2 regions of the Streptomyces sp. NPDC003023 genome follow, and region 1 is predicted to be linked to the other one. Evidence: riboswitches for the same ligand, from Rfam matches in the RefSeq annotation. Region 1 holds a riboswitch; the other holds the start of a gene.
The links. A riboswitch is a leader RNA that binds a small molecule or an ion and turns the genes downstream of it on or off. The one in region 1 is predicted to bind glycine.
Positions count from the first base shown of each region.

Region 1 (15,404 bases):
CGAAACCGCAGGCCGCAGCCGCGAAGGCGTGCAAAATCGCCGGAATGAGAGCAGGAAACGGGCCGATTCCGGCCTTGCTCGAAATACCCGCGACGGCTAGCGGAAACATTGAGTGAACACGTGTCGTATAAACTCCGCGAGGGCAGTGAGTTGGCATCCGGTGTCTTCCGGCCGCTCACCGCCCCGCACGCAGACAGCGCCGTCCGCACCTTCACGCTTCACCGTGTCTCCTGAGTGAGAGGCGACCCATCATGCCGCTGCATGTCCCCCCGGCTCCCGCGCCTGCCTTGCGCAGCGTTCTCGCAGCACTCGGTTCCCCCACGGCCGTCCGCGAGGCCCGTACACCCGCTCTGAGGTCCGTCCAGGGACCACTGAGCGCCGAACTGCCGCTGCCGGTCCATGTGCTGGACCAGATCGTGCCGACCGGCGAGACCCCGTGCACCCGGCTCGCCGGCTGGCGGTTCCTGATCCGCAGCGGCGAACGCGCCGTGGCCGCCGCCGACACCGTGCTCACGCCGGACGGCTGGGCCTTCTCCCACTTCTTCGAAGGCCCCTATCTCGACTCGACCGAACGCGCCCTGCGCCAGGCCGAGTCGACCGGCACCCCGTTCCAGCCGAGACTTCTGTCCGTTCCCGAGCTCTACATGCTCACCCTCTGGCTGCACGGCGACCCCGAGGCGGACGCCTCCACCGGTACGCCCGCGCCGTCCGACCTCCTGGTGCCCCTGGCTCCGGCACCGCCGGGCATCGCGGCCCACCTGCCGCACCGGGTCTCGGATCTGCTGCCCGTCCTGACCCTGCGCCTTGCCCCGGGTCCGCTTCTCGACTCACCCGCCGCCTGACGGGATCCGCCGCCGGCCGGTCTCAGAGCGCCCTGTACGCCCCGCGACCCACCGGTCGCGGGGCGTACTCGTGGACCGGCACTGGCCCGTTGTGACTAGCCCGACCGGGCCACTGCGAACCACCTGAAAGGACAGCCCCGTCGAACTGAACCGTCCGGGCGGGTGACACGTCATCAATCAGTAGGAAGAGCTGCCGTGAAATCCCTGCGGAGCGACGCCCGTGGGGGAACACTGGGACCGACAGATACGGGGGGCGGCCATGAACAACTCATCGAGCCGCACGACACTCACCACATCGCAGCGAAAGAACCCATCCATGTGCCAGCACCAGCCATCCTGCCCCACTTCCGACTCCGCCGACCGTGAGGCGGCCCGCCTCGTGGCGCACCATCCGGAACAGGGCTGGAGCCTGCTGTGCAACGGCGTGCTCCTCTTCGAGGACACCGGCGAACTGCTGCCCGACGGACAGATCATCGCCCCGCGCCGACCGCGTGACGCGGGCCCGCTGGTGACGGCGGCGTAGAACCGTCCGTACGGCGAAGGAGCCGGCCCGGGGGAAGCTCCCCGGGCCGGCTCCTTCGCATCCGCCGTGCGTCGCGCGTCAGTTGTCGTACTCGTCCAGCGGCGGGCAGGAGCAGACGAGGTTGCGGTCGCCGAAGGCTCCGTCGATACGGCGCACCGGCGGCCAGTACTTGTCCGCGGCACTCACCCCGGCCGGGAAGACTGCCTCCTCGCGGCTGTAGGCGTGGTCCCAGTCGCCACCGAGCGCGGCAGCCGTGTGCGGCGCGTTGCTCAGCGGGTTGTCCTCCGCGGGCCACTCGCCCGACGCGACCTTCTCGATCTCGCCGCGGATCGCGATCATCGTGTCGCAGAACCGGTCGAGCTCGTTCAGGTCCTCGCTCTCGGTCGGCTCGATCATCAGCGTGCCGGCCACCGGGAAGGACATGGTCGGCGCGTGGAAGCCGTAGTCGATCAGGCGCTTGGCGATGTCGTCGACGCTGACACCGGTCGCCTTGGACAGCGGACGCAGGTCGACGATGCACTCGTGGGCGACGAGCCCGGCGGGCCCGGTGTAGAGCACCGGGTAGTGCGGCTCCAGGCGCTTGGCGATGTAGTTCGCCGCGAGCACGGCGACCTGGGTGGCGCGCTTGAGGCCCTCGCCGCCCATCAGGCGCACGTACGCCCAGGAGATCGGCAGGATGCCCGCGGAACCCCAGGGGGCCGCCGAGATCGGTCCGACGCCCGTCTCGGGACCTGCCGTCGGCTGGAGCGGGTGGTTCGGCAGGTACGGCGCGAGGTGGGCGCGCACACCGACCGGGCCGACGCCGGGACCGCCGCCGCCGTGCGGGATGCAGAAGGTCTTGTGCAGGTTCAGGTGCGAGACGTCGCCGCCGAACCGGCCCGGCTTGGCCAGGCCGACGAGAGCGTTGAGGTTGGCGCCGTCGACGTACACCTGACCGCCGGCGTCGTGCACCTGGGCGCAGATGTCGGCGACGTGCTCCTCGAACACACCGTGCGTCGACGGGTAGGTGATCATCAGCACGGACAGCTCGTCGCGGTACTGCTCGATCTTGGCGCGCAGGTCCTCGACGTCGATCTCACCGTCGTCGGCGGTCCTGACCACGACGACCTTCATGCCCGCCATCACGGCGCTGGCCGCGTTGGTGCCGTGCGCGGAGGACGGAATGAGGCAGATGGTGCGCTGCGCGTCGCCATTGGCACGGTGGTAGGCGCGGACGGCCAGCAGCCCGGCCAGTTCGCCCTGCGAGCCGGCGTTGGGCTGGATGGAGACCTTGTCGTAGCCGGTGACCTCGGCGAGACGCTCCTCGAGCTCGTGGATCAGGGTCAGGTAGCCCTGCGCCTGCTCCACCGGGGCGAAGGGGTGGATCTGGCCGAACTCCGGCCAGGTGACCGGCTCCATCTCGGTGGTCGCGTTCAGCTTCATGGTGCAGGAGCCGAGCGGGATCATGCCGCGGTCCAGCGCGTAGTCGCGGTCGGCGAGCTTGCGCAGGTAGCGCAGCATCGCGGTCTCGGAGTGGTGCTGGTGGAACACGGGGTGGGTCAGGTACTCGTCGTCCCGCAGCAGCGCCGCGGGGAGCGCCTCCGCACCCGCGGCGTCCAGGGCCTCGACGTCGCCCTCGACGCCGAACGCCGCCCAGACGGCCGTCAGCTGCGCACGGCCGGTGGTCTCGTCGCAGGCGGCGGAGACGTGGTCGGCGTCGACGAGGTGGAGGTTGACCCCGGCCTCACGCGCGGCGGCGACAACCCCGGCCGCCTTGCCGGGCACACGGGCGGTCACGGTGTCGAAGTACGAGCCGTGCACGACCTCCACGCCGCCTGCCCGCAGGCCCTCGGCGAGGATCGCGGCGTAGCGGTGGGTGCGCCGGGCGATGTCCCGCAGCCCGTCGGGGCCGTGGTAGACGGCGTACATGCCCGCCATGACGGCGAGCAGCACCTGCGCGGTGCAGATGTTGCTGGTGGCCTTCTCCCGGCGGATGTGCTGCTCACGGGTCTGCAGCGCCAGACGGTAGGCCTTGTTGCCGTCCGCGTCGACGGAGACGCCCACGAGGCGGCCGGGCAGGCTGCGGGCGAACTTGTCGCGCACCGCCATGTAGCCGGCGTGCGGTCCGCCGAAGCCCATCGGGACGCCGAAGCGCTGGGTGGTGCCGACGGCGATGTCCGCGCCGAGCTCACCGGGCGAGGTGAGCAGCGTCAGCGCCAGCAGGTCGGCGGAGACTGTGACGATCGCGCCGAGCTCGTGGGCCTGTTCGATCACGGGCTTGAGGTCGCGTACGGCGCCGGAGGCGCCCGGGTACTGCAGCAGCACGCCGAACACGCCGCGCTCGGCGATCTCGGCGGGGATGCCGTCGCTCAGGTCCGCGGTGACGACCTCGACACCGGTGGGCTCGGCGCGGGTCTCGATCACGGCGACGGTCTGGGGCAGGGCGTCGGCGTCGATGAGGAAGACGCCGCCCTTGACCTTGCCGACACGACGGGCGAGCGACATGGCCTCCGCGGCCGCGGTGCCCTCGTCGAGGAGCGAGGCTCCGGAGGTCGGCAGGCCGGTGAGGTCGGCGACGACGGTCTGGAAGTTCAGCAGCGCTTCGAGCCGGCCCTGCGAGATCTCCGGCTGGTACGGCGTGTACGCCGTGTACCAGGCCGGGTTCTCCATCACGTTGCGCAGGATGACCGGCGGCGTGAAGGTCCCGTAGTAGCCCAGGCCGATCATGGGCGCGAGCACCTGGTTGCGGTCGGCCAGCGAGCGCAGCTCGGCGAGGACGTCGGCCTCGGTGCGGGCGTCGGGGAGGTCGAGGGCCTCGGCGCTCTTGATGACGTCCGGCACGGCGGCGGCCGTGAGCTCGTCGAGCGAGCCGTAGCCCACGTGGGCCAGCATCTTGGCCTGGGCACCGGCGTCGGGGCCGATGTGCCGCTGCTCGAACGGGATGCCCCGCTCCAGCTGGGAGAGCGGAATACGGTTGGCGGTCATGGTGGGAGGCCTCCTGGTCTTCGCGACCTGCGAGGGGCATCACGGCGCGGATGCCCGGACGGCCTCCCCCTCTGTCATCTCGACCTGAGAGCTTCACCGGGACGTCGCGGAGCGACCTCCCGGCTTTCACCGTCGGTGAGAGCGGATGCCGTCCGACGCCCGCCCTGCTTTCCAGAGTGACCTCGTCCGTGCGGTACAGGTGCCTGAGAGATTCCGGGGAGGATTTGCTCCTTCGGCGCCTCCGGGTTTCTCTCCGGAGGACTCTCCCGCACGGGGTCAGCAGCCGCTTGCCAGGGTACCAGCGCGTCCGGCGCGCGATCGCTCGAGTGGCCGACACCCGGTTTGTGGACTTCTGTAGTCCTTGGGGAGCAGTTGCGACCAATTGGAGGGACCGTGCAGACCGACATCGATCCGCGCAGCCTGATCGGCCGCAAGGCGTTCGACCGCAACGGCACCAAGATCGGGACCGTTGACGAGGTGTACCTGGACGACGCGACGGGAGTGCCCGAATGGGCGGCGGTGCGGACCGGGCTGTTCAGCCGGGACGCCTTCGTACCGCTCGAGCCGAGCGAGCTCGTCGACAACACCCTGCACGTTCCGTACGAACGCGCGCTGATCAAGGACGCCCCCGACTTCGGCGTGGGGCGCCATCTCTCGCCCGAGCAGGAACTCCAGCTCTACCACCACTACGGCCTCGACCTTTCCGGTCCCCCAGCAGCTGCTCCCACCTCGGGCGACCGGTCGTTCGGCCGCGTCGCGGGCCAGGAGGACTGACCCACCGGACCGGCCCGAGGCCGCCGCGTCCGCCTCGGGCCGGTCCGGAACGGCAGCCCGCCCCGTCCCTGTCCGCCGGCCGGCGTGCTTCGGCCACCACTGCGACACGGGGCGCCCCACGATCCGAAATCCGGGCACGGCCGTGCACCGTGCCCACAGAGGCGGCCGCTCACCGCGGCCTCTTCCTCGCTCACCCCGCGATCGAGGGCCGACCGACCAGGGCATGATCCGTGATCGACCGACGCTCGAGTTCCGCCCCGCGCCCGAGACGGGACCGGCGAAGGACGGTCACCACCGGCCGACCGAGGTCGACTCCCGTCACACCGCCCGCGGCCGAGGGCGGGCAGGGCTCACAACGGGCGGAGTGTCCGCCGCATCCGTAGCGCTCGGGGCGCGGTCAGGGACGGGCGATGCAGCGGCCCCGAGCTCCCCCGCCTCGTGCTCGGGCGCGGAGGACTTCGTGGCCCGGCCGGAGGCGGCCGGGCCGGACGGCTCCGTCGAGGTGGTGTCGCCTGAGTCCGCCGGACCGGCCGCGGGCGGCGCGACCAGCGGCAGCGGGTCCGAGGGCTCGAGCTCGCCGTCGTCCACCCGGAACGTCCGCACTCTGCCCGGCGCCGACCAGGGCGCCTCGAACCGCACGGTGACCCGCCCGACCCCGCTGCCCTGGACCCAGCCCGGTCCGTACTCCGCGTGTCGCACGTCCTGACCGGCGGACCATCGTCGCTCCGCCGGCTCCGGGGGTGCGGGCGCTCCCGGCTCGGGGGACTCGGGCACGCCCGGCTCGGGCGCGGTGTCGGGCGGCGCGTCGGCCGGATCCGGGGCCGCCTGGCCGTCGGCCGCGGCCGCGCCCGCCGCGGCCTGGGCGAACAGGTCCTCCTGTGTGTAGTCCGCGAGCCCTGTGACGCCCACTCCCAGCAGTCGCACCCCGCCGGTGGTGTCCACGGATTCCAGCAGCCTGCCCGCGGCCTCCCGCACCACGGCGGGATCGTCCGTCGGTCCGCGGAGCGTCTCCGACCTCGTCAGCGTCGAGAAGTCGTAGCGGCGTACCTTCAGCACGATCGTCCGGCCGGAGTGCCCGCTCGCCCTGAGCCTGTGCACACACCGCTCGGCGAGCCGCTCCACCTCGACGCGTACCCGCACTCTGTCGTGCAGATCCGTGTCGAAGGTGTCCTCCACGGACACCGACTTGGCGTCCCGCTCTGCGACCACGGCCCTGTCGTCCTGCGCCAGCGCCATCCGGAACAGCGAGGTGCCGTGCGACCTGCCGAGGAGCCGCACCAGTTCGTCCTCGCCCGCCTCCGCGAGGTCGGCGACCGTGGTCATGCCCGCGCGCCGCAGATGGTCACCGGTGGCCGGCCCCACACCGGGCAGCGTCCGGACCGGCATCGGCCCGAGCAGCTCCCGCTCCGTCCCCGGCTCGATCAGTACCAGGCCGTCCGGCTTCGCCTGCTCTGAGGCGATCTTGGCAAGCATCTTCGAGCCGGCCAGCCCGACCGATCCGGTGAGACCCGTGACCGCCCGTATGTCGGCGCGCAGCCTCTCACCGGTCGTGCGGGCGGACGGGGCGTCGTGGGCGGTTCCGCCCGCCTCGAGGTCGACGAAGGCCTCGTCCAGGCTCAGTGGCTCCACGAGCGGGGAGAGCCGCCCGAGGAGCTCCATGACCTGCTCGCTCACCGAACGGTAGAGGGAGAAGCGCGGTACGAGATATGCCGCGTTCGGCGCCAGCCGCCGGGCCTGCGCCATGGGCATCGCCGAATGCACCCCGAACCGCCTCGCCTCGTACGACGCGGTCGCCACCACACCTCGGGGACCTAGCCCGCCGACGATGACCGGCTTTCCGCGCAGCGACGGCTTCGACGCCTGCTCGGCGGCGGCGTAGAAGGCATCCATGTCGAGATGCAGGATCGTCGGAGCGGTTCTCACATCTTTGATGCTCCCGCACACCTCTGACAACGGGGAGCGCCGGCCGCCGGCGTCAGACGGCCCGGTCGCGTCTGCGTCTGGCCAGCTCGTCGGCGGGGTTGTGGCCGACCAGGGTCTCCCCCGTGTCGATCCGTTCGCCGTGCAACTGCGACAGGGCCGTCTCGACGTCCCGCCACACCACACCGACCGCGATCCCGAACACTCCCTGGCCGCCCTGCAGCAGGCCGACCACCTCGTCTGGCGAGGAGCACTCGTAGACCGTCGCGCCGTCGCTCATCAGCGTCATGCGCTCGAGGTCGCTGAATCCGCGGGCGCGCAGGTGCTGGACGGCCGCGCGGATGTTCTGCAGGGCCACACCGGTGTCCAGGAAACGCTTGACGATCTTGAGAACGACCACGTCGCGGAAGCTGTAGAGCCGCTGGGTGCCGGACCCGTACGCCGGCCGCACGCTCGGCTCCACCAGCCCTGTGCGCGCCCAGTAGTCGAGCTGCCGATAGGTGATGCCGGCGGCCGCACACGCGGTCGGCCCCCGGTAACCGATGGTGTCGGTGGAGGACACGGCCGCGCCGTCGTGCAGCGGATACGGCCCGCTCTCCACCGGACCGGGTCCGGGGCCGCCCCCAGCCGTACTGTCGCCGCTGCTTCTCACGCCGACCTCCGTCCTTGACCTGCCACCTCGAAGGTAGGGAGTCACCAGGGGTGCGTCAACGATCGCCACACTCGGCACGCCGAGTGATAATCACCCTGAGAGTGGTTTCTCGTGCCCCGATCCGGGGAAAGGCTACTCGAATGCGCTGAAGCGGACCGGGTGAGCGGCGGCGATCGCCGGAACCGTCACCGGCCCGCAACCCTCACTGGTTGCTGGAGCCGAAGTCCTCGGGCGAGATCTGATCGAGGAACTCGCGGAACTTCTCCACCTCGTCCTCCTGCTCGTCCGGGATGGCGATTCCCGCGTCGTCCAGCACCCCGTCGCTGCCGAAGATGGGTGTGCCGGTGCGCAGGGCCAGCGCTATCGCGTCCGACGGCCGTGCGCTCACCTCGACCCCGCTCGCGAAGACCAGCTCCGCGTAGAAGACGCCTTCGCGCAGGTCGGTGATGCGCACCTGGGTGAGCTCCTGGCCCACCGCCTCCAGCACATCCTTGAACAGGTCATGGGTCAGCGGCCTGGCCGGTGCCATGCCCTGCTGTGCGAAGGCGATCGCGGTCGCCTCCCCCGGACCGATCCAGATGGGGAGGTACCGATCGCCTCCCACTTCACGCAGGAGCACGATCGGTTGGTTCGAGGGCATTTCGACCCGGACACCCACAACGTCGAGCTCGTTCACACAGCAACCCTAGGACGTGCGCGACCGGTTTGGGTAGTCGGGCTGGTCCAAGATCAGTGGAACCGCACTCCAAGGGCGTTCTGCACGAGCGCCGCATGCAGCTTCACGGAGAGTGTCACCAGCTCCCGCGCCGTGGCCTCCGCATGCGCCCTGGTCTGGGGATTACGATGCCTGCGCAGCGGTGCGACAAGCTGTTCGACCAGTCCGGCGTCCCGCTCGGCCGACGCCTTCATGGAGCGCAGATGCCGGGGTTCGAGACCGAATCTGCCGAGGTCTGCCACCAATCGGGCGACCGTGACCGCCTCAGGGGCGTAGGCACCGTTCCCGTCGGGCGTGAGCAGGCCGTACGACTCCCATGCGACGAGCTCCTCCTCCGAGACCTCGGCGGCGGCCAGCAGGGCCGCCCGGCCGATGCGCCCCGCCGTCGGACCGACGGCCTCCGGGTCCCAGGCTCCGTCGAGGAGCTGTCCCTGCGGTGCCTGGGCGGGCAGCTGGACCTGCTCGCCCCGCTCGAGGGCGTCCAGCTGCTCCCGGATGACCTTCAGGGGGAGGTAGTGGTCACGCTGCATCCGCAGGACCAGCGCGAGACGCTCCACATCCGCGGAGCTGAATTTCCGGTACCCGGAGGGCGTTCGGCTCGGCTCGACCAGCCCTTCGGCCTCCAGGAAGCGGATCTTGGAGATGGTCACTTCGGGGAACTCTTCGCGCAGGTGATCGAGCACCGCGCCGATGCTCATCGGGCGGTCACCCGCGGCGGCGGTGCCGTTACCGGCACCGCCCGTCGGTGTTCGCAGCATGTACCTTCCCTGAAGTCCCCCCGGACAGGGCCCGGGGGAGGGTCACACGCCCCGCTGGCTCGCGTAGAAGACCAGCCGGTACTTGCCGATCTGAACCTCGTCGCCGTTGGCCAGAACCAGGGAGTCGATCCGCTCACGGTTCACATACGTGCCGTTGAGGCTTCCGACGTCGGAGACGGTGAAACCACCGTCCGCGCCCCGCCGGAACTCCACATGCCGCCTCGACACCGTGACGTCGTCGAGGAAGATGTCGCTCTGAGGGTGACGGCCGGCTGTGGTCAGCTCGCCGTCCAGCAGGAAGCGGCTGCCCGAGTTGGGTCCGCGGCGGACGACCAGGAGCGCGGAACCGAGAGGCAGGGCCTCGACGGCGGCCTGCGCCTCCGGCGAGAGTGACGGAACGGCGGTCTGGCCGGTCATCTCGGAGTCGTACGCCTCGATACCGGAGATGGAGATCGTCGACGTCGTTTCCGAGGCTCGCTCGGCCGGAGCCCCGCCCCTGAGCGGCGCACCGCAGTTGGAGCAGAACCGACCGGCCTCGGTGTTCCGGTGGCCGCACCTCGTACAAACCGGCAAACCCGCCATGGACGGATCCTCCTGCCGCGGTTGTCCCGCGTGGGGATTGGTCGCATACGGGTCGGAGGAAAACCCTCCACCCGTACTTGAGGTTGATGGTTCCCCGAAACCTATGCCGCCTGCACCGGCAGGGTCAACAGACGACGCGCCCTGTCCGCCCGAATTGTCACCACCGGCGACTTCGTCCCGGAACAGCGGCCGCTCGGCACCCTGCTCCTCGCTCTGGCCATGACGCGGCGCGCGATGCCGGGCGTTGCCCTCCTCGCGTGCGCTCTTGCCGAACCACTTCGAAAACAACTTCACGGGCGTTTCCCCTTGACCGAAATAGACCCGCCCGTGGGGCAGGACGAACCCTCAACCAACACACCTGCCGACCCGGACACCCTCACAACGTCCGTGTCCTTCGGACAGTTTCCACCACGCACCACCTGTGGGATGCGTCGCCCCCCTGCAATCTTCTGCCCTTGTCCGGCAGTCCCCATGTTCCCCCGCTTCACTGCGGTGACGACCGAGCGTAGTCAGGCCGCTCCGCCGGTCGCAAGGCATCGACGATGATCTTCTCGGAACGCGCCACGGTGGCCGTGGCCTGCTCCTTCTCCAGGGTCTGCACCACACCGCCCGGGATGTTCAGGGCGGGCTCCAGGTCCTGCGGCTTGCCGATGACCTTGAAGGTGTACGGCGCGCTGATCCGCTTCCCGTCCACCTCGATGTCGCCGGCAGTCCCTGAGAAGAACGTGTCGGCGACCACTCTGGTTCCGTTGACCTGGATCGCCTCGGCACCGGCGGCCCGCAACTCCTGGATGGTGTCGAGGAGCATGTCCGACTCCACGGTCCGGGCCGGGTCCTGGATGTCGAGCGTGATGCCCGGTCCCTCCGCCGCAACCGTGCCGGCCAGGATGCCGAGCTGCTGTTCCTTCTGCAACGTCTGCTTCCGCGCCTCCTCGGCCTGATCCGAGCTGTTCTCCAGCTCGGTTCGCTGGTCCTCGAGGCGCTGCTTCTCGTCCTCCAGCCGCTGGGTGCGGTTGTCGAGTTCGTCGAGGATGCGGACCAGGTCCTCCTGGCGCGCGCCGCGCAAGGCGCTCTCGTCACTGTTGGAACGGACCTGGATCGCCAGACCCAGTCCGAGGACGAACAGCAGCACGGCGACGATCAGTTGGGCGCGCGTCACACGCGGGGGCCACAGCACCGCGGCCAGTCGTTGACGGCCGCTGCGCGACGCGGCGCCGGACGACTCGTCCTTCTGCGGCACGGGCGGTGTGGGTGGCTGGGCCGGCGGCAACGGCTGCGAGTGCGGCGGTCGCGCCTCTTCCCTGGGGTTCTCTTCGCTGTTCATTCGTCACGCCCGGAAGACATGCCGGCGGATGGCGGCGGCGTTGGAGAAGATCCGGATACCGAGCACGACGACCACGCCGGTGGACAGCTGGGCGCCGACGCCGAGTTTGTCGCCGAGGAACACGATCAGGGCGGCCACCACGACGTTCGACAGGAAGGAGACGACGAAGACCTTGTCGACGAAGATCCCGTCGAGCATGGCCCGCAGACCGCCGAACACGGCGTCGAGCGCGGCGACGACGGCGATGGGCAGATAGGGCTCGACCACCGCCGGTACCTCGGGCCGGACCAACAGCCCGACCACGACTCCCACGACGAGGCCCAGTACGGCGATCACGATGTGTCCTTCTCTGTCTCGGCCGCCCCCGGCCCGCCGCCCTGCCCGGCGCCGGCGGTCTTCGGCTCTGCTGTCCTTACGATCAAGCTGGGTGCCGCGGGCAGTCGCACCGTCTCCTCGTCGGAGATGCTGGTACGGATCCCGAAGTCCTCTTTCAGGACCCGGAGATACTGCCCGTCGGCACTGTCCTGGAAGGCGGCGCGCAGTTTGCTACCGTCCCCCACCGCGAGAACCGTGTAAGGCGGAACCAGCGGCCTGTTGTCGACCAGTATGGCGTCGCCGGCCGCGCGGATCGCCGACAGGGCCGTCAGCCGCTGCCCGTTGATCGCGATCGCCTCGGCGCCGGACTCCCAGAGTCCGTTGACCACACGCTGCATGTCACGGTCCCGCACCCGGCCGGTGTCGGAGAACCCGCTGCTCTCCCGCGGACCGCCGCCTCCCTGGTCGGTGTTCTTCGCGTCGTCCACGACGAGTTTCACACCGGGCCCCTGCACGGCGGTGGCTCCCGCCAGCAGGGAAACGGTCGCTCCCCCTTCCCCGCCCTGCACGTTGAGGGCCTTGCGCTGCCGCTCCTCGACGTCGGCCCTGAGCGTTTCGACGTCCTGCTCGAGCGCGTCCGCTCCCTCGGTCTGCGCCTGAACGCGGTCGATGAGTTCCTCGCGCTCCTTCGCCAGCACGGGGGCGGCGATCCTGGCCTCGGCGGCTCCGAGCGTGACGATGGCGGCTGCCACTACGAGACCCGCGGCCAGCCCGAGCTTGGCGCGCAGTGTGCGGGGCATTCCCCCGCCCTCGGCTCTGCGGGCCGACGCCTCCGCGTAGCCGTCGTCGAGGCTGTGCTCCATCACGTTGGTCAGCAGCGACATGGACGCGTCTGGGCGCGCGGGTGGAGAACTTGTGCTCCGAACGGGGGGCGGCTGCGACATGCCGCACATCGTCGCACGTCGCAGCCGCTACCGCCGAATGGCCCCACCGGTGTGCCGGCGGGCGCCCGCGGGCACCCGCCGGCCCGCCCGTGCGCCGGGTCAGTGACCTGCGCTGTCCACGACCGACGACCATTCGTCGAGCAGTGCCTGTGCCGACGCGTCGTCCGGACCTTCCGCCCACAGATGGGTGACCGCCTCCGAGGGGTCCGGAAGCACCATCACCCACCGGCCGTCGGCCTCGACCACTCGCACTCCGTCGGTGGTGTCGACGTGCCGGTCCCCCGCGGCCTCGACCACGCGCCGCATCACGAGTCCCTTGACGGCCCAGGGAGTGGCTAGATCCCGTTTGATCACATGGGCGCGCGGGATGCGGGCGTCGATCTGGCTCAGCGTGAGCTGCGTGCGGGCGACCAGGCCGACGAGCCGTACGAACGCCGCCGTGCCGTCGAAGACGCTGCTGAACTCCGGCACGATGAACCCGCCGCGGCCGTCACCACCGAAGATCGTGCTCTCCTCCCTGCCCACCCTGGTCAGATCGTCGGGAGACGTGGTCGTCCATTCCACCTGCGTCCCGTGATAGGCGGCCACCTGTTCGGCGATCCTGGTCGTCGTCACCGGAAGCGCCACGCTGCCGCTGCGCCGCTCGGCAGCGACCAGGTCCAGCAGGACCAGCAGCGCACGGTCGTCCTCCACGATCCGGCCGCGTTCGTCGACGAGCGACAGCCGCTCGCCCACAGGGTCGAAGCGGACGCCGAAGGCCGCACGCGCGGAGGCCACGATCTCCCCGAGACGAACCAGTCCGGACCTGCGGGTGTCGGCGGTCTCCGTCGGCCGCGACTCGTCGAGACCGGGATTGATGGTCAGGGAGTCGACGCCGAGACGTCCGAGGAGGCTCGGCAGTACCAGGCCGGCGCTGCCGTTGGACGCGTCGATGACGACCTTGAGACCCGAGTCCGCGATCCCTGTGGTGTCAACGTTGCGCAGCAGGGAGCCCGTGTAGGAGTCGAAGACGCTGGACGGGAAGTGCAGGTCGCCGATCTCGCCTGGGAACGCGCGGCGGTACTCCTGACGTGCGTACACCCGGTCCAGTTTGCGCTGCCCGCCCTGAGAGAGGTCTGCTCCACGCTCGTCGAAGAACATGATGTCGACGGAGTCGGGCACGCCCGGCGACGTACGGATCATGATGCCGCCGGCGCTTCCTCTGGCCGTCTGCTGACGGGCCACGGGCAGTGGCACGTTCTCCAGGTCGCGTACGTCGATGGCGCTGGCCTGAAGGGCCGAGATCACGGCCCGCTTCAGGGCGCGCGCACCGCGGGAGTGGTCGCGTGCCGTGGTGACCGTGGCACCCTTCTTGAGCGTGGTGGCGTACGCGCCGGCCAGGCGGACCACGACTTCCGGGGTGATCTCCACATTGAGGATTCCGGAGACGCCTCGTGCGCCGAAGAGATGCGCCTGACCCCGGGACTCCCAGATCACCGACGTGTTCACGAACGCGCCGGCTTCGACGGTCTTGAACGGATAGACGCGGACGTTGCCCTGGACGATCGATTCTTCTCCGACCAGACACTCGTCACCGATCACCGCACCGTCCTCGATGCGGGCGGCTCGCATGATGTCGGTGTTCTTGCCGATGACGCATCCGCGCAGGTTGCTCTGCGGCCCGATGTAGACGTTGTCGTGGACCACCGCCTTGTGGAGGAAGGCCCCGCTCTTGACGACGACGTTGGAGCCGACCACGGTGTGCTCGCGAATCTCCACGCCTGCTTCGACCTTGGCGTAGTCCCCGATGTACAGCGGCCCCCGCAGCACGGCGTCCGGATGTACTTCCGCGCCTTCCGCGACCCATACCCCCGGGGAGATCTCGAAGCCGTCGAGTTCGACGTCCACCTTCCGTTCCAGGACGTCGGCCTGTGCCTTCACATAACTCTCGTGGGTGCCGACGTCCTCCCAGTAGCCCTCGGCGACATAGCCGTAGATCGGCTTGCCTTCCTTCATGAGCTGCGGGAACACGTCGCCGGACCAGTCCACCGGCACATCGGCCTCGACGTAGTCGAAGACCTCGGGCTCCATGACGTAGATGCCCGTGTTGACCGTGTCGGAGAAGACCTGCCCCCAGGTCGGCTTCTCGAGGAAGCGTTCGACCTTCCCCTCCTCGTCGACGATGGTGATGCCGAATTCCAGTGGATTCGGCACGCGCGTCAGACAGACGGTGACCAACGCGCCTTTTTCCTTGTGGAAGGAGATGAGGTCGGTCAGGTCGAAGTCCGTGAGGGCGTCACCGGAAATGACGAGGAAGGCGTCGTCCTTCAGTGCTTCCTCTGCGTTTTTTACGCTGCCGGCAGTACCTAGGGGCTTCTCCTCGTTCGCATAGGTGAGCTCCATTCCGAGCTCTTCGCCGTCACCGAAGTAGTTCTTGACGAGCGAGGCGAGAAATTGCACGGTTACGACGGTCTCGTTGAGCCCGTGCCGCTTGAGCAGCCTGAGCACATGCTCCATGATCGGCCGATTGGCCACTGGCAGAAGCGGCTTGGGCATGCTCGAGGTCATGGGGCGAAGTCGAGTACCTTCGCCACCAGCCATCACGACGGCCTTCATGTCGGAAGCGTCCTCCTTGAAGAGACGACGGTCTTGCCGACTGCCCCGCCCAAGTGACTACTGGTGACATGTGGTGACACGCGCGGCCGGCGATACGGCGCGGTACCACACCGACGAGGTCAATCGGCCGTTCTGTCCGCCTTGACTAGGCGGCGGACCTGAACCACATAAAGGATTCCTGCCCACCAATACAGAGTTGTACCCCATCCCGCGAACGCCCATCCGAAAATCGCCGCGAGTGACGCAAGCCACCCTGTTCCGTCACTCAGGAGCAGCAAGGGGAAGGCGTACATCAGGTTGAACGTGGCAGCCTTCCCCAGGAAGTTCACCTGCGGCGGCGGATAGCCGTGCCGGCGGAGGATTCCCACCATCACGAGCAGCATCAGCTCGCGGGCCAGAAGTGCGGCCGTCAGCCAGAGCGGCAGAATCTCCCGCCAGGTGAGCCCGACGAGGGTGGACAGGATGTAGAGACGGTCCGCGGCAGGGTCGAGGATGC
Region 1 is NZ_JBIAPL010000012.1:174,817-190,220, forward strand. It holds gene ACFYV1_RS30380 (hypothetical protein) at 252-842, shown strand; gene ACFYV1_RS30385 (DUF5999 family protein) at 1,159-1,365, shown strand; gene gcvP (aminomethyl-transferring glycine dehydrogenase) at 1,444-4,329, opposite strand; glycine riboswitch at 4,511-4,608, opposite strand; gene ACFYV1_RS30395 (PRC-barrel domain-containing protein) at 4,711-5,103, shown strand; gene ACFYV1_RS30400 (DNA polymerase IV) at 5,422-7,026, opposite strand; gene ACFYV1_RS30405 (MerR family transcriptional regulator) at 7,079-7,624, opposite strand; gene ACFYV1_RS30410 (bifunctional nuclease family protein) at 7,878-8,351, opposite strand; gene ACFYV1_RS30415 (MerR family transcriptional regulator) at 8,405-9,148, opposite strand; gene ACFYV1_RS30420 (FHA domain-containing protein) at 9,191-10,066, opposite strand; gene ACFYV1_RS30425 (DUF881 domain-containing protein) at 10,215-11,054, opposite strand; gene ACFYV1_RS30430 (small basic family protein) at 11,058-11,390, opposite strand; gene ACFYV1_RS30435 (DUF881 domain-containing protein) at 11,387-12,313, opposite strand; gene ACFYV1_RS30440 (sugar phosphate nucleotidyltransferase) at 12,413-14,908, opposite strand; gene ACFYV1_RS30445 (CDP-alcohol phosphatidyltransferase family protein) at 15,028-15,404, opposite strand, start outside.

Region 2 (15,404 bases), on a different contig from region 1:
GGGCGCCGTCCAGCGTGCGCTGCTGGCGCTCCTTGAAGTCCTCGGAGGCGGCGACCTTGAAGGAGACCGCCTTGGCCGCGATGACGTGCTCCAGCGGACCGCCCTGCTGGCCGGGGAAGACCGCGGAGTTGATCTTCTTGGCGAGCTCGGCCGTGGAGAGGATCACGCCGCCGCGGGGGCCGCCGAGGGTCTTGTGCGTCGTGGTGGTGACGACGTGGGCGTGCGGCACCGGGTTGGGGTGCAGGCCCGCGGCGACCAGGCCCGCGAAGTGGGCCATGTCGACCATCAGGTACGCGCCGACCTCGTCGGCGATCCGGCGGAAGGCCGCGAAGTCCAGCTGGCGCGGGTACGCGGACCAGCCGGCCACGATCAGCTTCGGCTTGGACTCCTTGGCGAGCCGCTCGACCTCGGCCATGTCGACCTGGCCGGTGGCGTCGTCGACGTGGTACGCGACCACGTTGTAGAGCTTGCCGGAGAAGTTGATCTTCATGCCGTGGGTCAGGTGACCGCCGTGGGCCAGGTTCAGACCCATGATCGTGTCGCCCGGCTTGAGCAGCGCGAACATCGCGGCAGCGTTCGCCTGCGCGCCCGAGTGGGGCTGCACGTTGGCGTGCTCGGCGCCGAACAGCGCCTTGATCCGGTCGATCGCGATCTGCTCGACCACGTCGACGTGCTCGCAGCCGCCGTAGTAACGGCGGCCCGGGTAGCCCTCGGCGTACTTGTTGGTGAGGACGGAGCCCTGGGCCTCCATGACCGCGACCGGAGCGAAGTTCTCCGAGGCGATCATCTCGAGGGTGGACTGCTGGCGGTGGAGCTCGGCGTCGACAGCGGCGGCGACATCCGGGTCCAGCTCGTGGAGAGGGGTGTTGAGAAGCGACATCACTCGGTCCCTAGGGTCTTGATCAGCGCTTGGTCAGCCGGCGAATTTGGTGTACTCGTCCGCGGAGAGCAGGTCCTTCGGCTCCTCGCTGAGGCGCACCTTGAACAGCCAGCCGCCCTCGAACGGGGCGGAGTTCACCAGTGACGGGTCGCTGACGACGTCCTCGTTGGCCTCGATGACCTCACCGGAGACCGGGGAGTACAGGTCGCTGACCGACTTGGTGGACTCCAGCTCGCCGCAGGTCTCGCCCGCGGTCACCGTGTCACCGACCTCGGGGAGCTGGACGTACACCACGTCGCCGAGCGCGTTGGCCGCGTGCTCCGTGATGCCGACCGTCGACACGCCGTCCTCGGCGGCCGACAGCCACTCGTGCTCCTTGCTGTAGCGCAGCTGCTGGGGGTTGCTCATGACGTGAATTCTCCTGTACGCGGGGGGATGGTGTTGAACGGGACCAAGGTGCGGACGATCACGTCCGTCACCACGGGATCACTTCTGGCGCTTGTAGAACGGCAGCGCCACGACCTCGTACGGCTCGTGGGTGCCGCGGATGTCGACGCCGACACCGGCGGTGCCGGGCGCGGCGTGGGCGGCGTCGACGTACGCCATCGCGATCGGCTTGCCCAGGGTCGGGCTCGGGGCGCCCGAGGTGACCTCGCCGATGACCTCGCCGCCGGCGACGACCTGCATCCCTGCGCGCGGGACCCGGCGGCCCTCGGCGATCAGGCCGACGAGCTTGCGCGGAGGGGCGGTCTCGGCGCGCTCGGCGGCGGCGGTGAGCGCCTCCCGGCCCACGAAGTCGCCCTCCTTCTCGAACTTCACGACCCGGCCCAGGCCCGCGTCGAACGGGGTGAGCGCGGTCGTCAGCTCGTGCCCGTACAGCGGCATGCCCGCCTCCAGGCGCAGCGTGTCCCTGCAGGACAGGCCGCACGGGATCAGGCCGACGGGCGCGCCCGCCTCCGTCAGCGCCTGCCAGAGCTTCTCGGCGTGCTGCGGCTCGACGAAGAGTTCGAAGCCGTCCTCGCCGGTGTAGCCGGTACGGGCGATCAGCGCCGGGACGCCGGCGACGGTGCCGGGCAGGCCCGCGTAGTACTTCAGGCCGTCCAGGTCGGCGTCCGTGAGGGACTGCAGGATGCCGGGGGACTGCGGGCCCTGGACGGCGATCAGCGCGTACGCGTCACGGTCGTCGCGGACGACGGCGTCGAAGCCCTCGGCGCGCTCGGTCAGGGCGTCCAGCACGATCTGGGCGTTGCCGGCGTTGGCGACGACCATGTACTCCTGCTCCTGGAGCCGGTACACGATCAGGTCGTCGAGGATGCCGCCGTCCGTCCGGCAGATCATCGTGTAGCGGGCGCGGCCGAGGCCGACGGTGCCGATGTTGCCGACCAGCGCGTGGTTCAGCAGGTCGACGGCCTGCGGGCCGATGACGGTGATCTCGCCCATGTGGGAGAGGTCGAAGAGGCCGGCCGTGGAACGGACGGCGAGGTGCTCGTCGCGCTCGCTGCCGTACCGCAGGGGCATGTCCCAGCCGGCGAAGTCGGTCATGGTCGCGCCCAGCGACCTGTGCAGGGCGTCGAGTGCGGTCAGACGGGGGGCATTGCTCATGGATGTGGCTCCCAGGGCATGGCTACGAGGACAATCCTCCCCATCTGTCATCGGAACCTGAGAGGTTCGCCCCGACTACGCGTACGGGTAGTCGTGACTTGCACCTTGGGTGGAGCCGCTCGAACACGGCTCGCTTTTCAGATCTGCCTCATCGCTACGCGGTACGGGGCCTGAGAGATTCAAGGGAGGAACTTGCTCCTTCGGCGCCCGCCACAGGGTGGCCGGGACTCTCCCGCGCGGATTCAAGCGGCCGGTATGCAGTTGGCGCGCACATCATTGCACGCATCGGGGAAGAGTGGAGCGAGAGGCCGCCCTGAAATCACTTGAGCCGCATTACCAATTCTTTACACTTCATGGGCAAGGGTGTGGGATGACCCGAAGGGGGAGGCATGACGTTGCAGCCGTCCGGTGCATACGCCACGACCACGGGGGCGCCCGCGCCGCCGGGCATGAAGGCCGTCCCAGCACCGGCCCAGGCGGCGCCGCCGTCACTCGTCCCGGTTCTGCGGGACCTGCGTGAGCGCGCCGGGCGCGGCCCGCACAGCCTGCTCTTCGCCGCCGGTGACGTGGTGGTCGTGTCGGGTCTTCCCGGCAGCGGCAAGTCCACGCTGATGCGGCGCGCCGCCCAGGGCCGCGGCATCGACTCGCAGGACACCCGCGACCGCTGGGACGCGGTCGCGCCGCGCTTCCTGCCGTACGCGGTCTACCGCCCGCTGGTCCGGCTGGCGCACTACGCGGGACTGCGGCGCGCCCTGCGCTCGGGCGAGAGCGTCGTCGTCCACGACTGCGGCACGCAGGCGTGGGTCCGGCGCTGGCTCGCCCGCGAGACGCGGCGGCGCGGCACGTCCCTGCACCTGGTGCTGCTCGACGTGACCCCCCAGGTGGCCCGCGCGGGCCAGCGCGAGCGCGGGCGCGGCGTCTCCGGCTACGCCTTCGCCCGCCACCGCCGGGCCGTGTCCCGTCTGGTCACGGACGCGGAGGCGGGGCGGCTGCCGTGGGGGTGCGCGTCGGCGGTCCTGCTGGACCGTGACGCGGCGGGGGCGCTGAGGCGGTTGGGGTTCGGGTGAGCGCGAGGCGGGCGGTGCGGGTCCGTTGACGCGGGACGATCGTGGTGCCTGCGTCCGATCCGCGATGTCGGGCTGCGACTCGCGGATTACCCGGCCGGGTCGCCGTGGCCCGTGGTCGTGGTGATCGCAGGGCCGCCCGGCCCTTCACCCGGCCGTGGACGGTCGGACCGCCGCGCCCCGGTCTGGATCGGGCCCGATCAGTGAGCAGGCGGAGGCTCTGGTGCGTGCGACCGCGAGGCGGAGGGCGGAGTCCACGCGGAGGGCGCATCTCTCGTGCCCGGAGGGCTACTGAGGAGTCGGCGACGGGCGGCAACGCGGCGTGGGGGTACCTCCCGTGCCGAAGGCCGGGCGCGCGAGCCCGACGTGATCCGAACGAGAGGCCCTGACCGGCCCCTCAGCGGTGTGCCCGGGTGCGGTGGCCTCGATCGCCGGCCGGGCTGAATGCCGCTGCGCGGCGTCCAGCCCCGCGGCGCAGGCGCACCCTGCCTCGCCGGTGGTGCCGCTCCTGCGCCTGGCGAGGTGTGGGGTTCCAGGCGGCGCCTCCGGATCAGAGGGGCGGGGCGGGGACCGCGGCGGCCCCCGCGACCTCCCACGGCGCTAAGGTCGGGGGCGGGCATGCCCCGCGCGACCGGGCAGGGGCAGCAACAGCACCTACGCACGTACGAAGGACGATCGCGCGCAATGGACATACCGCCCCCCGCCTGGCCCGCCAACGAGCTCGAAGAGGTGCTCGCCGCCTCCCTCGGCAATCCCGCGGCCGGAGGCCGCCTCGTCGAGGTGCTCGGCCGCAGCCCGATATGGATCCCGCTCCCGAACGGCGGCGGCCCGGACAGCCGGGACCTCGATCTCCCCACCATGGAGATCGACGGCGGCGCCTTCGTCCCCGTCTTCAGTTCCGAGCAGCAGTTCCTCCAGTGCGCCGGCGCGCAGATGTCGTTCACCGTCGCCCCCGCCAGGGACTTCGCCCGCGGCCTGCCCCCGCAGCTCGGCATCGCGGTCAACCCCGGCGGCGCCGTCGGCGTCCCCCTGCCACCGCCCGCCGTCGCGGAGCTGTGCCGGGCGGGGCGGACGCCCCTCGACGGTGCTGCTTCCGGCGGCCGGGTCCGGCTGTTCGAGCCGGACTGGAAGGAGGAGCCGGTCGACTTCCTCGCCGCGGCCGCGGGCGAGTTCGAGAGCACGGGCATCGTGTCGACCGCCCGTCGCGCGCTGGCGTCCATCGAGGGCGGCGCGCCCACGCTCTTCGTCGGTGTCCAGCTCCTGTGGACGGGCGTCGACGGCAACGCCCCCATGGACGCCCTGGGCAGGGCCCTGGGCCGGGTCGAGGTCCCGTGGCCGGTCAACCTGGTGCTGCTCGACGTCGCGCAGGATCCGGTCGGCGACTGGATGCTCGAGCGCGTGCGGCCGTTCTATCAACGACAGCACGCGTAGTGGTCAAGTCATTGCCGTAACGGCCGATTAAGCTGGTTTGATGGCCTGACCAGCCTGACAGGGGCCGCGCGCGGAACGCCGCGCGGAGCCGCTGCGCGTGGCGTCGGGTGAAACGGTGGGACCGAAGAGGGGCGGAACAGGGTGAGTGCGTCAGGCACCGCGGCGGCCGGGCAGGTCGAGCACATGCTGCGCCAGGTGACTCCGGGCCGCTACGACGCGTACGAGGCGCTGCTGCACGCCCTCGCCGACCCCTCGGGCGGCCGGATCTGGATGCTGCTGTGGCACGGGCAGCCCGGCTCGACCGACGCCCAGTACGGGAACATGGAGGTCGACGGCGTCTGTTACGCGCCGTGCGTCACCTCCGCACAGGAGCTCGCCGTCTCCGGCTGGAACCGCGCCCACGAGGTGACGAGCGGCCGTGACATCGCCCGCGCCCTCTACCCGGACCGCTGGGGGATCTGGCTCAACCCGCACGCCCCGGGCGGCGGCGTCGGAGTTCCGTGGCTGGATCTGCGCCGTATCGCCACGGGCCTGGACCGGATGCCGGCGGGACCGCTGCGGCTGTCCGACCCGGCGATCGAGATCCCGCAGTTCTACGCCCTGCTCACGCAGAACGCCCACCGCACCCCCGCCGTCCGCTCCTTGCGGCGCGCCTGGGTGCAGCCCGCGATCGGCCCCGCGTACCTGGCGATCGGCCTGGACCTGTACGACACCGCGCCGCAGTCGGTCGACGCGGTGCGCGCGATGATGCAGCAGTCCGTCGCCGCGGTGCCGGACGGCCTGCCGGTGTCGACGGTCGCCATGTCCGACGAGTACGACCCGGTCACCATGTGGATGCGGGTCAACGCCCGGCCGTTCTACGACCGCGACGCCCACGCCGGGCCGCCGGTCGCCGGCGGTTACGGCTACCCGCCCCCGCACACCCGCTGAGCTGCGACGCCGCATCGGACGGCCGGAAACGAACGCCGCCAGATGTCAAGGGCGTCAACTCGACGGGCAAGGATGTCCCGTATCTGACCGGTTTGTTGAGTGTCCGGGTCTCGAGTAGGTATCACCGCTATCCGGACTGTTCTCCCAAGTGTCTCCCGTCTGTAGTGTTCGGCCGTCAAGACCTCTCCCACGGCGGAACCTCGGGGTGGACCCATGCGAATATTCAAGTCCGGAGCTGTCCGGGCGATCACGGCGGCGGTGGCCGTCGGCCTGATCGCCACCGGCTGTGCCAGCGAGCGGGGCGAAGGGGACAAGGGGGGCGCCAAGGACACCTTCGTGTTCGCCGGCGCCGGCGACCCCGGTTCTCTCGACCCGGCGCTCGCGAGCGACGGTGAGACCTTCCGGGTCACCCGTCAGGCCTTCGAGGCCCTGCTCGAGCACGAGTCGGGCGGCAGCAAGCTCGTCGGCGGCCTCGCCGAGAAGTGGTCGAGCGACCCGGCCGGCAAGGTGTGGACGTTCAACCTGCGCAAGGGTGTGAAGTTCCACGACGGAGAGGCGTTCAACGCCGCCGCGGTCTGCGCGAACTACGACCACTGGTTCAACTGGAAGGGCACCTACCAGTCGAGCGCGGTCTCCTACTACTGGCAGACCATCATGGGCGGCTTCGCCAAGAACGAGGACAAGGAAGCCCCCAAGCCGAACTACAAGTCCTGCACGGCGAAGGACGAGAACACGGCGGTCATCGAGGTCAACGAGCCCTCGGCGAACCTGCCCGGCGGCTTCTCCCTCCAGGCGCTGGCGATCCACTCGCCGAAGGCCATCAAGGAGTACGAGAAGCAGGACGCGACCGCCAAGGGCGACGCGATCACGTACCCCAAGTACAGCCAGGAGGCCGGCACGGTCGCCGGTACCGGCCCGTACAAGATCATGAAGTGGAACAAGGGCAACAAGGAAGTCACCCTTGAGCGCTTCGACGACTACTGGGGCGAGAAGGCCAAGATCAAGAACCTGGTCTTCCGCACGATCGACACCGAGGCCGGTCGCCGTCAGGCGCTCCAGGCCGGTGACATCGACGGCTACGACCTCGTCGCGCCGGCCGACATCAAGACGCTCGAGGGCGAGGGCTACCAGGTCCCGACCCGTGACGTCTTCAACATCTTCTACGTCGGCATGACGCAGTCGAAGAACCCCGCGCTGAAGAAGCCCGAGGTCCGTCAGGCCATCTCGCACGCGATCGACCGCGAGGGCATCGTCAAGACGCAGCTGCCCGAGGGCGGCAAGGTCGCGACCCAGTTCATGCCCGACACCGTCGCCGGCTACTCGGACAAGGTGAAGACGTACCCGTTCGACACCGCCAAGGCCAAGGCGCTCCTCAAGCAGGCGGGTGAGGAGAAGCTCCAGCTCGAGTTCTGCTACCCGACCGAGGTGACCCGCCCGTACATGCCTGCTCCGCAGGACATGTTCGAGCGCATGAAGGCCGACCTCGAGAAGGCCGGCATCACGGTCACCCCGAAGGCCATGAAGTGGGCCCCGGACTACCTGGACGCCACCGAGGCCGGCTCCTGCGCCCTGCACATGCTCGGCTGGACCGGTGACTTCAACGACGGCTACAACTTCATCGGCACCTGGTTCGCCGGGCCGGACAAGCAGTGGGGCTTCAACGACAAGAAGGTCTTCGACGCGGTGAACGCCGCCTCGAAGGTCACCGACCCCGCCGCCCGCGTCGACGCCTACAAGAAGGCCAACGAGACGATCATGGAGTACGTCCCGGGCGTCCCGATCTCGGCTTCCCCGCCGGCGATCGCCTTCGCCAAGAACGTCAACCCGCCGAAGGTCTCCCCGCTGACGCAGGAGAACTTCGCCGAGGTCTCCTTCAAGTAATCGCTCACCAGCGGGTCCGCCCGGCCACAGAACCTCGGTGGCCGGGCGGACCCGCATCGACGCACGTAAGAAAGGGGCACGCGGGGTGCTGCGACTCGTCGTACGAAGACTGCTTCAGCTCATACCCACCCTGCTCGGCCTGTCGGTTCTGCTCTTCCTCTGGCTGAACCGGCTGCCCGGCGGACCCGCCTCAGCGATCCTGGGCGAGCGGGCGACCGAAGCCGAAGTGGCGCGCATCAACCGGGCCCTCGGGCTCGACCAGCCCGTCTACGTCCAGTACTGGCGCTTCATCAAGCGCATCTTCGAGCTGGACCTCGGCACATCCACCCAGACCGGCCAGCCGGTGTGGGACGAGTTCGCGACGCGCTTCCCCGCGACCGTGGAACTCAGCATCGTCGCGATCATCATTGCCATCGTTGTCGGAATCCCGATGGGTTACCTGGCGGCCAAGCGCCGTGGCGGCTGGCTCGACGTGGCCTCCGTCTCCGGGTCGCTGATCGGCATCTGTATCCCGGTGTTCTTCCTCGCCCTGATCCTCAAGGGCGTCTTTGCCGTCAGCCTGAACTGGTTCCCGAGCTACGGCCGTCTCGAGACCGGCCTCGACGCCACGAGCGTCACCGGATTCGCGGTCCTCGACGGCCTGCTCACCGGTGAGTTCGACGCCAGCCTGGACGCGCTCCACCATCTGGTCCTGCCCGCCATCGCGCTCTCCTCCATCCCGCTCGCCGTCATCGTGCGCATGACCCGGGCCAGCGTGCTGGAGGTCCTCGGTGAGGACTACGTCCGCACGGCGGAGTCCAAGGGCCTCGACAAGCGCGTCGTGCGCGGCCGTCACGTGCTGCGCAACGCGCTGCTGCCCGTCGTCACCGCCGTTGGTCTGCTGACCGGAAGCCTGCTGTCGGGTGCGGTGCTGACCGAGTCGGTCTTCTCCTTCAACGGCATCGGCAACTTCATCCGCACCTCGATCGACGCCCGCGACTACCCGGTGCTCGTCGGGTTCATCCTCTTCATCGCGATGGTGTACGTCCTCATCAACCTGCTGGTCGACCTCGCGTACAGCATCATCGACCCGAGAGTGCGGGTGCACTGACGTGACGACCATGACGAAGAAGGCCGACAAGATCGATCGGCTCGCCGAGCTGATGCAGACGTCGGAGGCCACCAGCGGCGCCAGTCTGTGGCGCGAGGCCATGCGGCGACTGCGGGCCAGCAAGATGGCGATCATCGGTGCGGTGATCATCGCGCTGTTCGTGGTCCTCGCGATCGTCGGACCCTGGATCGCGCCGTACGGCCCGTCCGTCCAGACCTGGCGCGGCGAAGTGTTCGCCAACAAGGGCGAGTTCGTCGGCGCGCGCGACGGGAACTGGTTCGGCCTCGACCACCTGGGCCGCGACATGTTCTCCCGGATCCTCGTCGGTGCCCGGCAGACCCTGCTGGTCGGCGTGGTGTCGATGCTCATCGGCCTGATCGTCGGCGCGATCGTCGGCGTCCTGTCCGGTGCCGCCGCCACCCTCGGTGGCAGGTCGGGGCAGCGCATCGACACGGTGGTCATGCGCTTCACCGACATCATGCTCTCGCTGCCGTCGCTGCTGCTGGCGGTCTCGATCGCCGCGGTCATGGGCCAGTCCCTGACGACCGTGATGATCGCCGTCGGTGTCGTCCAGATCCCGATCTTCGCGCGACTGCTGCGCGGTTCGATGCTGGTGCAGGGCAGCTCCGACTACGTCCTCGCGGCCAAGGCGCTGGGTATCAGGAAGAAGCGGATCGTCCTCACCCAGATCCTGCCGAACTCGCTCAGCCCCGTGATCGTCCAGGCGACGCTCAGCCTCGCCACCGCGATCATCGAGGCGGCTGCCCTGTCCTACCTGGGCCTCGGCAACCCGGATCCGGCGATCCCGGAGTGGGGCGTCATGCTCGCCCAGGCCGAGCGGTTCTTCGACAACGCGCCCATGATGGCGGCCTACCCCGCCATCGGCATCATCATCACCGCCCTCGGCTTCACCCTGCTCGGCGAGGCCATGCGCGAAGCCCTCGACCCGAAGCTGCGAGGCTGAAGTCCCATGGCACTGCTCTCTGTTGAAGAACTCAGCGTCACCTTCACCGCCAAGGGCCGCAAGGACTCCACGGCCGTCGACGGCGTCTCCTTCGACGTCGACCAGGGTCAGGTCGTCGGCCTCGTGGGCGAGTCGGGCTGCGGCAAGTCCGTGACCTCGCTCGCACTGATGGGCCTGCTGCCGGCCAAGGGCGTGAAGATCGGCGGACGTGCCGTCTTCGACGGCCAGGACCTGCTGAGCCTGAACCCGGGCAAGCTGCGGGACATGCGCGGCAGCCAGCTGGCGATGATCTTCCAGGACCCGCTGTCCTCGCTGAACCCGGTCGTCCCCATCGGCGTCCAGGTCACGGAGATCCTCGAGCGCCACCGCGGTCTCAAGGGCGAGGCCGCCCGCAAGGAGGCCGCCAACCTGCTGGACCGGGTCGGCATCCCCGACCCGGACCGGCGGCTCAAGGAGTACCCGCACCAGCTGTCCGGCGGAATGCGCCAGCGCGCGCTCATCGCCATGGCGGTCGCCTGCGCACCCCGGCTGCTCATCGCCGACGAGCCGACGACCGCGCTGGACGTGACCATCCAGGCCCAGATCCTCGAACTGCTCAAGGAACTGGTCGACCAGGAGGGCACCGCCCTGCTGATGATCACCCACGATCTCGGTGTCGTGGCCGGCCTCTGCGACCAGGTCAACGTCCTGTACGCGGGCCGGGCCGTGGAGTCCGCGGGCCGCCGCGAGCTGTTCGCGCACCCCACCCACCCGTACGCGCACGGACTGCTCGGGTCCATCCCGCGCCTCGACGCGCCGCGCGGCGAACCGCTCAGCCCCATCCGCGGATCCATCAACGACCGGATCGCCTGGGCCGACGGCTGCGCCTTCGCGCCCCGTTGCGACCACTACACGATGGAGTGCCTGACCGGCACACCCGAACTGACCGAACCACGCGCGGCCGGACACCAGGTCCGGTGCGTCAACCCGGTCCTTCCCAAGCCCCAGGCGGAGGTCTCGGCATGAGTCTGCTCGAACTCGACGACGTGAAGGTCCACTTCCCGGTCAAGAAGGGCATCCTCTTCGACCGCACGGTCGGCCACGTCTACGCGGTCGACGGCGTGTCGCTCAAGGTCGAGGCCGGCCAGACGTACGGGCTCGTGGGCGAGTCGGGCTGCGGCAAGACGACGCTCGGCCGCAGCGTGCTGCGTCTGGTGGACATCACCGACGGCGAGGTCGTCTTCGACGGGACCGACCTGGCGAAGCTGCCGGAGGAGGAGATGCGCCGGTACCGCCGGCGTCTGCAGATGGTCTTCCAGGACCCGCTCGGCAGCCTCAACCCGCGGCAGAACATCGAGTCCATCCTCAGCGAGGGCATGGCCGCTCACGGGATCGGCAAGGACCAGGACGAGCGCCGGGAGAAGATCAAGGCGATCCTCGCCAAGGTCGGCCTGCCGACCAACGCGCTGTCGCGCTACCCGCACGAGTTCTCCGGCGGTCAGCGCCAGCGCATCGGCATCGCGCGTGCGCTGGTGCTCGAGCCCGACGTGATCATCTGCGACGAGCCGGTCTCGGCGCTCGACGTGTCGGTGCAGGCGCAGGTCATCAACCTGCTGGAGGACCTGCAGAAGTCGCTGGGCCTGACGTACCTGGTCATCGCCCACGACCTCGCGGTCGTCCGGCACATCTCGGACGTCATCGGGGTCATGTACCTGGGCTCCCTGGTGGAGGAGGCGCCGAGCGACGCGCTGTACGCCGGGCCGAAGCACCCGTACACCAAGGCGCTCATGTCGGCGGTTCCGGTGCCCGACCCGGAGGTGGAGGACCGCCGCGAGCGGATCCTGCTCCAGGGCGACCTGCCCTCGCCGGCCAACCCGCCGACGGGCTGCCGTTTCCACACCCGGTGCCCGTGGGCGCAGGACAAGTGCGCCGTCGAACGCCCTGTGCTGACGGACGTCGGTGACGGACACAAGGTGGCCTGCCACTTCGCGGCGGAGATCGAGGACGGCACCATCGGCCTGACCCGCCCGACGGGCATCGAGGCCGTGACGCAGACCGAGACGGTCGCCGCGGAAGGCCCCGAGGAGCCCGAGGCCGAGGTGCCCGCGGCCGAGGTGCCCAGGCAGGCGTCGCCGAAGGACGCGTCCGCGGAGGCGTCCGACGACGACAAGGCGTCGGACGACGACAAGGCGTCGGACGAGTCCGAGGAGTCGGAGAAGTCGGACGGGTCGACCGCGTCGGCCGACGGCGGTTCCTCGGACGCCGGGTCGGCGGACGACGCCCCGGCGGAGGACTCGGAGACCGAAGCGACGTCTCCCGGCCGGGACGGCGAGGCCGACGCGGACGGCGAGGCGCCGGACGCCTCCGAGGCCGCGGCGACCGATGCGCCGGCCGACGACGCCGACGCCTCGGACCCCGCCGACGCTCCGGAGTCGGACGCCTCCGAGGCGAAGTCCGGCACGACCGCCTGACGGACGCGCGCACATCTTGGAGCACCGGGCGTTGTAGAACTGTCCGGTGCTCCAAGAACTGTTCACGCCCTCCGTCCAGCACGCGCTCGAGCTCGTCGGCATCTTCGTCTTCGCGATCTCCGGCGCGCTGCTCGCCGTGCGCAAGAACTTCGACGTTTTCGGCATGGCGGTCCTCGCCGAGGTCACGGCGCTCGGCGGCGGTCTGCTGCGTGACCTGATCATCGGGGCCGTACCGCCGGCCGCCTTCACCGACCTCGGCTACTTCGTCACACCGCTGGTGGCGACCGGCCTGGTGTTCTTCCTCCACCCGCATGTCGAGCGGATCCAGGTGGCCGTAGGCGTCTTCGACGCGGCCGGCCTCGGTCTGTTCTGCGTGACGGGAACGACCAAGGCGTACGAGTACGGCCTCGGTCTGACTTCCTCCGCCACCCTGGGGCTCGCCACGGCCGTCGGCGGCGGCGTGCTGCGCGACGTGCTCGCCAACGAGGTGCCGTCGCTGCTGCGCTGGGACCGCGATCTGTACGCGGTGCCCGCGATCGTGGGCGCGGCGATGGTCGTGGTGTGCATCCGGTTCGAGGCGTTGAACCCGTTCACGAGCGGGCTGGCCGCGGTGACCGCGTTCACCCTGCGGCTGCTGGCGATGCGCTACCACTGGCGCGCTCCGAGGGCCTGGAACCGGCGCTCGGCGGCGAGCGAGGAGGAGCAGGGCAAAGCTACCGCTTAGTAGTTGTTTGTTGTACGGTACCGGCATGGCAGAAGCAGCGACCCGGGCGACCGTCGGCAACAGCGAGTTCGACCGCGACACGGCGATCACCCCCCGCGGTGCGGGCGTCTACGACGCGGAGCTCTCGGCGGGCTGGACGATCATCCACGCCGTCAACGGCGGCTACCTGCTGGCACTGCTCGGACGGGCACTCGGCGACGCGCTGCCGCACCCCGACCCGTTCTCGGTGTCCGCGCACTACCTCACGGCCTCCCGGCCGGGCCCCGCGGTGATCCGCACCGAGACCGTCCGCACCGGGCGCACCCTCTCCACCGGCCAGGCGTCCCTCTTCCAGTACGAGGACGACGGCACCGAGGTCGAGCGCATCCGGGTGCTGGCGACGTACGGCGATCTGGACTCGCTGCCGGACGACGTCCGCACCGCCGCCGAGCCGCCGCTGATCCCGCCGTACGAGCACTGCCTCGGCCCGGCCGACGGTCCCGCGCCCATCCCCGGGAGTTCGGCGATCACCGAGCGGCTGGACATCAAGCTGGACCCGGCGACGGTCGGCTGGGCGATCGGCGCCCCGTCGGGCAAGGGCGAGATGCGCGGCTGGTTCGGCCTCGCGGACGGGCGCGACGCGGACCCGCTGTCGCTGCTGCTGACCGTGGACGCGCTGCCGCCGACCTCGTTCGAACTGGGCCTCACCGGCTGGACCCCGACGGTCGAATTGACCGCCCACATCCGCTGCCGCCCGGCCCCCGGTCCCCTCCGTGTCTCGATCACTACGCGCAACCTCGCGGGCGGCTTCCTCGAGGAGGACGCGGACGTCTGGGACTCGGCCGGCCGTCTCGTCGCCCAGTCCCGGCAGCTCGCGAAGGCCCCCCGGAGCTGACGCGACGGCCCCGAGCGCGCCGGCCGGATCACACCGCGCGCCCCAGCCACGCCGCCAGCCGGCCATAGGCGTCCGCGTCCGCCGGTGCCTCGCGCACCGCCGCGAACGGCACACCCTCGCCGCGCCGGTCCTCGGGCAGTGCCTGCCGTGCCATGGGCAGGACGGCGATGGCCAACTCCTCGTCCAGCGGCAGCGGGTGTCCGAGGGCCTGGGACAGGTCCCAGGTGTGCGTCAGGGTCTCCATCACATAGCCCCCGACCACCGCCGCTCCCGGCACCCGGCCCCACGGGGCGGTGTACTCACCGGCGAGTTTCGCGTCGTCGGCCCAGGCCGTCGTCGCCCGCCGCTGGATGTCCTCGTAGGCGGAGTTCCATCCGTCGTCCGCCACGCCGTCCGTCTGTGTCCGCACCGCCATGCCGTCGCCGCCCTCGCCGATCACCGCGAACCGGCGGGTGGCGCCGACGACATGGGACAGCAGTTGCCGTACATCGAACTCGGCGCACGGGGTGGCCCGGTCGAGATCCTCGGCCGTGACGGTCTTGAGCAGGCCCGTGAACTGGGCGGCGGCGCGGGCGTACTGGGTGCGCGGGTCGTTCGTCATGTCCGGCTCCTTCGGTCGGTGCGGGTTACGGGAGGCACGATGCCCGGTTAACCTGACACCCCCCGTCAGGTATTCGGAGGGCCCGTGAAGTCGGACCGGCTGCTGTCGATCCTGCTGCTCCTGCAGACCCGCGGCCTCGTCCCGGCCTCCGAACTGGCCCAGCGGCTCGAGGTCTCCGTACGCACCGTCTACCGCGACGTCGAGGCACTGTCGGCCGCAGGGGTCCCGGTGTACGCCGAACGCGGCCGGCATGGCGGAATCGCGCTGCTGCCCGGATACCGCACCGATGTCACCGGGTTGACGGCGGACGAGTCCCGCGCGCTGTTCGTCCTCGCCGCGCAGGGCGCTCACCACGCCCTGGGACTCCAGAAGGCCCTCGGTTCCGCGCTGCGCAAGGTGATGGCGGCGCTGCCGGAGCCGCACAGGCCCGCCGCCGAGCTGACCAGCCGTCGCGTTCTCGTCGACCCGGACCGCTGGATGGCCGCCCCCAGGACGGCGGTCGAGCTGGACACCCTCAGCCCCGCGGTCTTCGCCGACCGGAGGCTGCGGCTGCACTACCGCCACAGCGGTACGACCCGGCCCCGCGGGTACACCGTCGATCCGTACGGCCTCGTCGTGAAGGCGGGTGTCTGGTACCTGGTGGCCGACCACCGGGGCGAGCCCCGGCTGTACCGCGTCGACCGGGTGCGCTCCGCACGGGCGACCGAGGAGCCGGTGCGGCGCCGGCCGGGGTGCGAACTGGCGGACGTGTGGGAGGTGCTGCGCCGCCAGGTGGAGGAGCGCCCGGCAGGGGAGCGGGTCGTCGTGCTGGTGAGGGACGAGCGGCTGGACCTGTTCCTGCGCATCCAGGCGGCCCAGGTGGCGGGCGTCGCGGAGCCGCACGGGGACGGCTGGTCGAGGGTGCCGCTCCTGC
Region 2 is NZ_JBIAPL010000013.1:87,223-102,626, reverse strand. It holds gene glyA (serine hydroxymethyltransferase) at 1-880, opposite strand, end outside; gene gcvH (glycine cleavage system protein GcvH) at 914-1,288, opposite strand; gene gcvT (glycine cleavage system aminomethyltransferase GcvT) at 1,367-2,482, opposite strand; glycine riboswitch at 2,632-2,727, opposite strand; gene ACFYV1_RS30855 (AAA family ATPase) at 2,872-3,549, shown strand; gene ACFYV1_RS30850 (enhanced serine sensitivity protein SseB) at 4,231-4,977, shown strand; gene ACFYV1_RS30845 (enhanced serine sensitivity protein SseB C-terminal domain-containing protein) at 5,119-5,907, shown strand; gene ACFYV1_RS30840 (ABC transporter substrate-binding protein) at 6,121-7,788, shown strand; gene ACFYV1_RS30835 (ABC transporter permease) at 7,874-8,878, shown strand; gene ACFYV1_RS30830 (ABC transporter permease) at 8,889-9,842, shown strand; gene ACFYV1_RS30825 (ABC transporter ATP-binding protein) at 9,849-10,847, shown strand; gene ACFYV1_RS30820 (ABC transporter ATP-binding protein) at 10,844-12,292, shown strand; gene ACFYV1_RS30815 (trimeric intracellular cation channel family protein) at 12,339-13,016, shown strand; gene ACFYV1_RS30810 (thioesterase family protein) at 13,042-13,890, shown strand; gene ACFYV1_RS30805 (TIGR03086 family metal-binding protein) at 13,919-14,491, opposite strand; gene ACFYV1_RS30800 (helix-turn-helix transcriptional regulator) at 14,576-15,404, shown strand, end outside.
Region 2: linked by a shared signal. The riboswitch ahead of gcvT (glycine cleavage system aminomethyltransferase GcvT) and the one ahead of gcvP (aminomethyl-transferring glycine dehydrogenase) in region 1 are both predicted to bind glycine.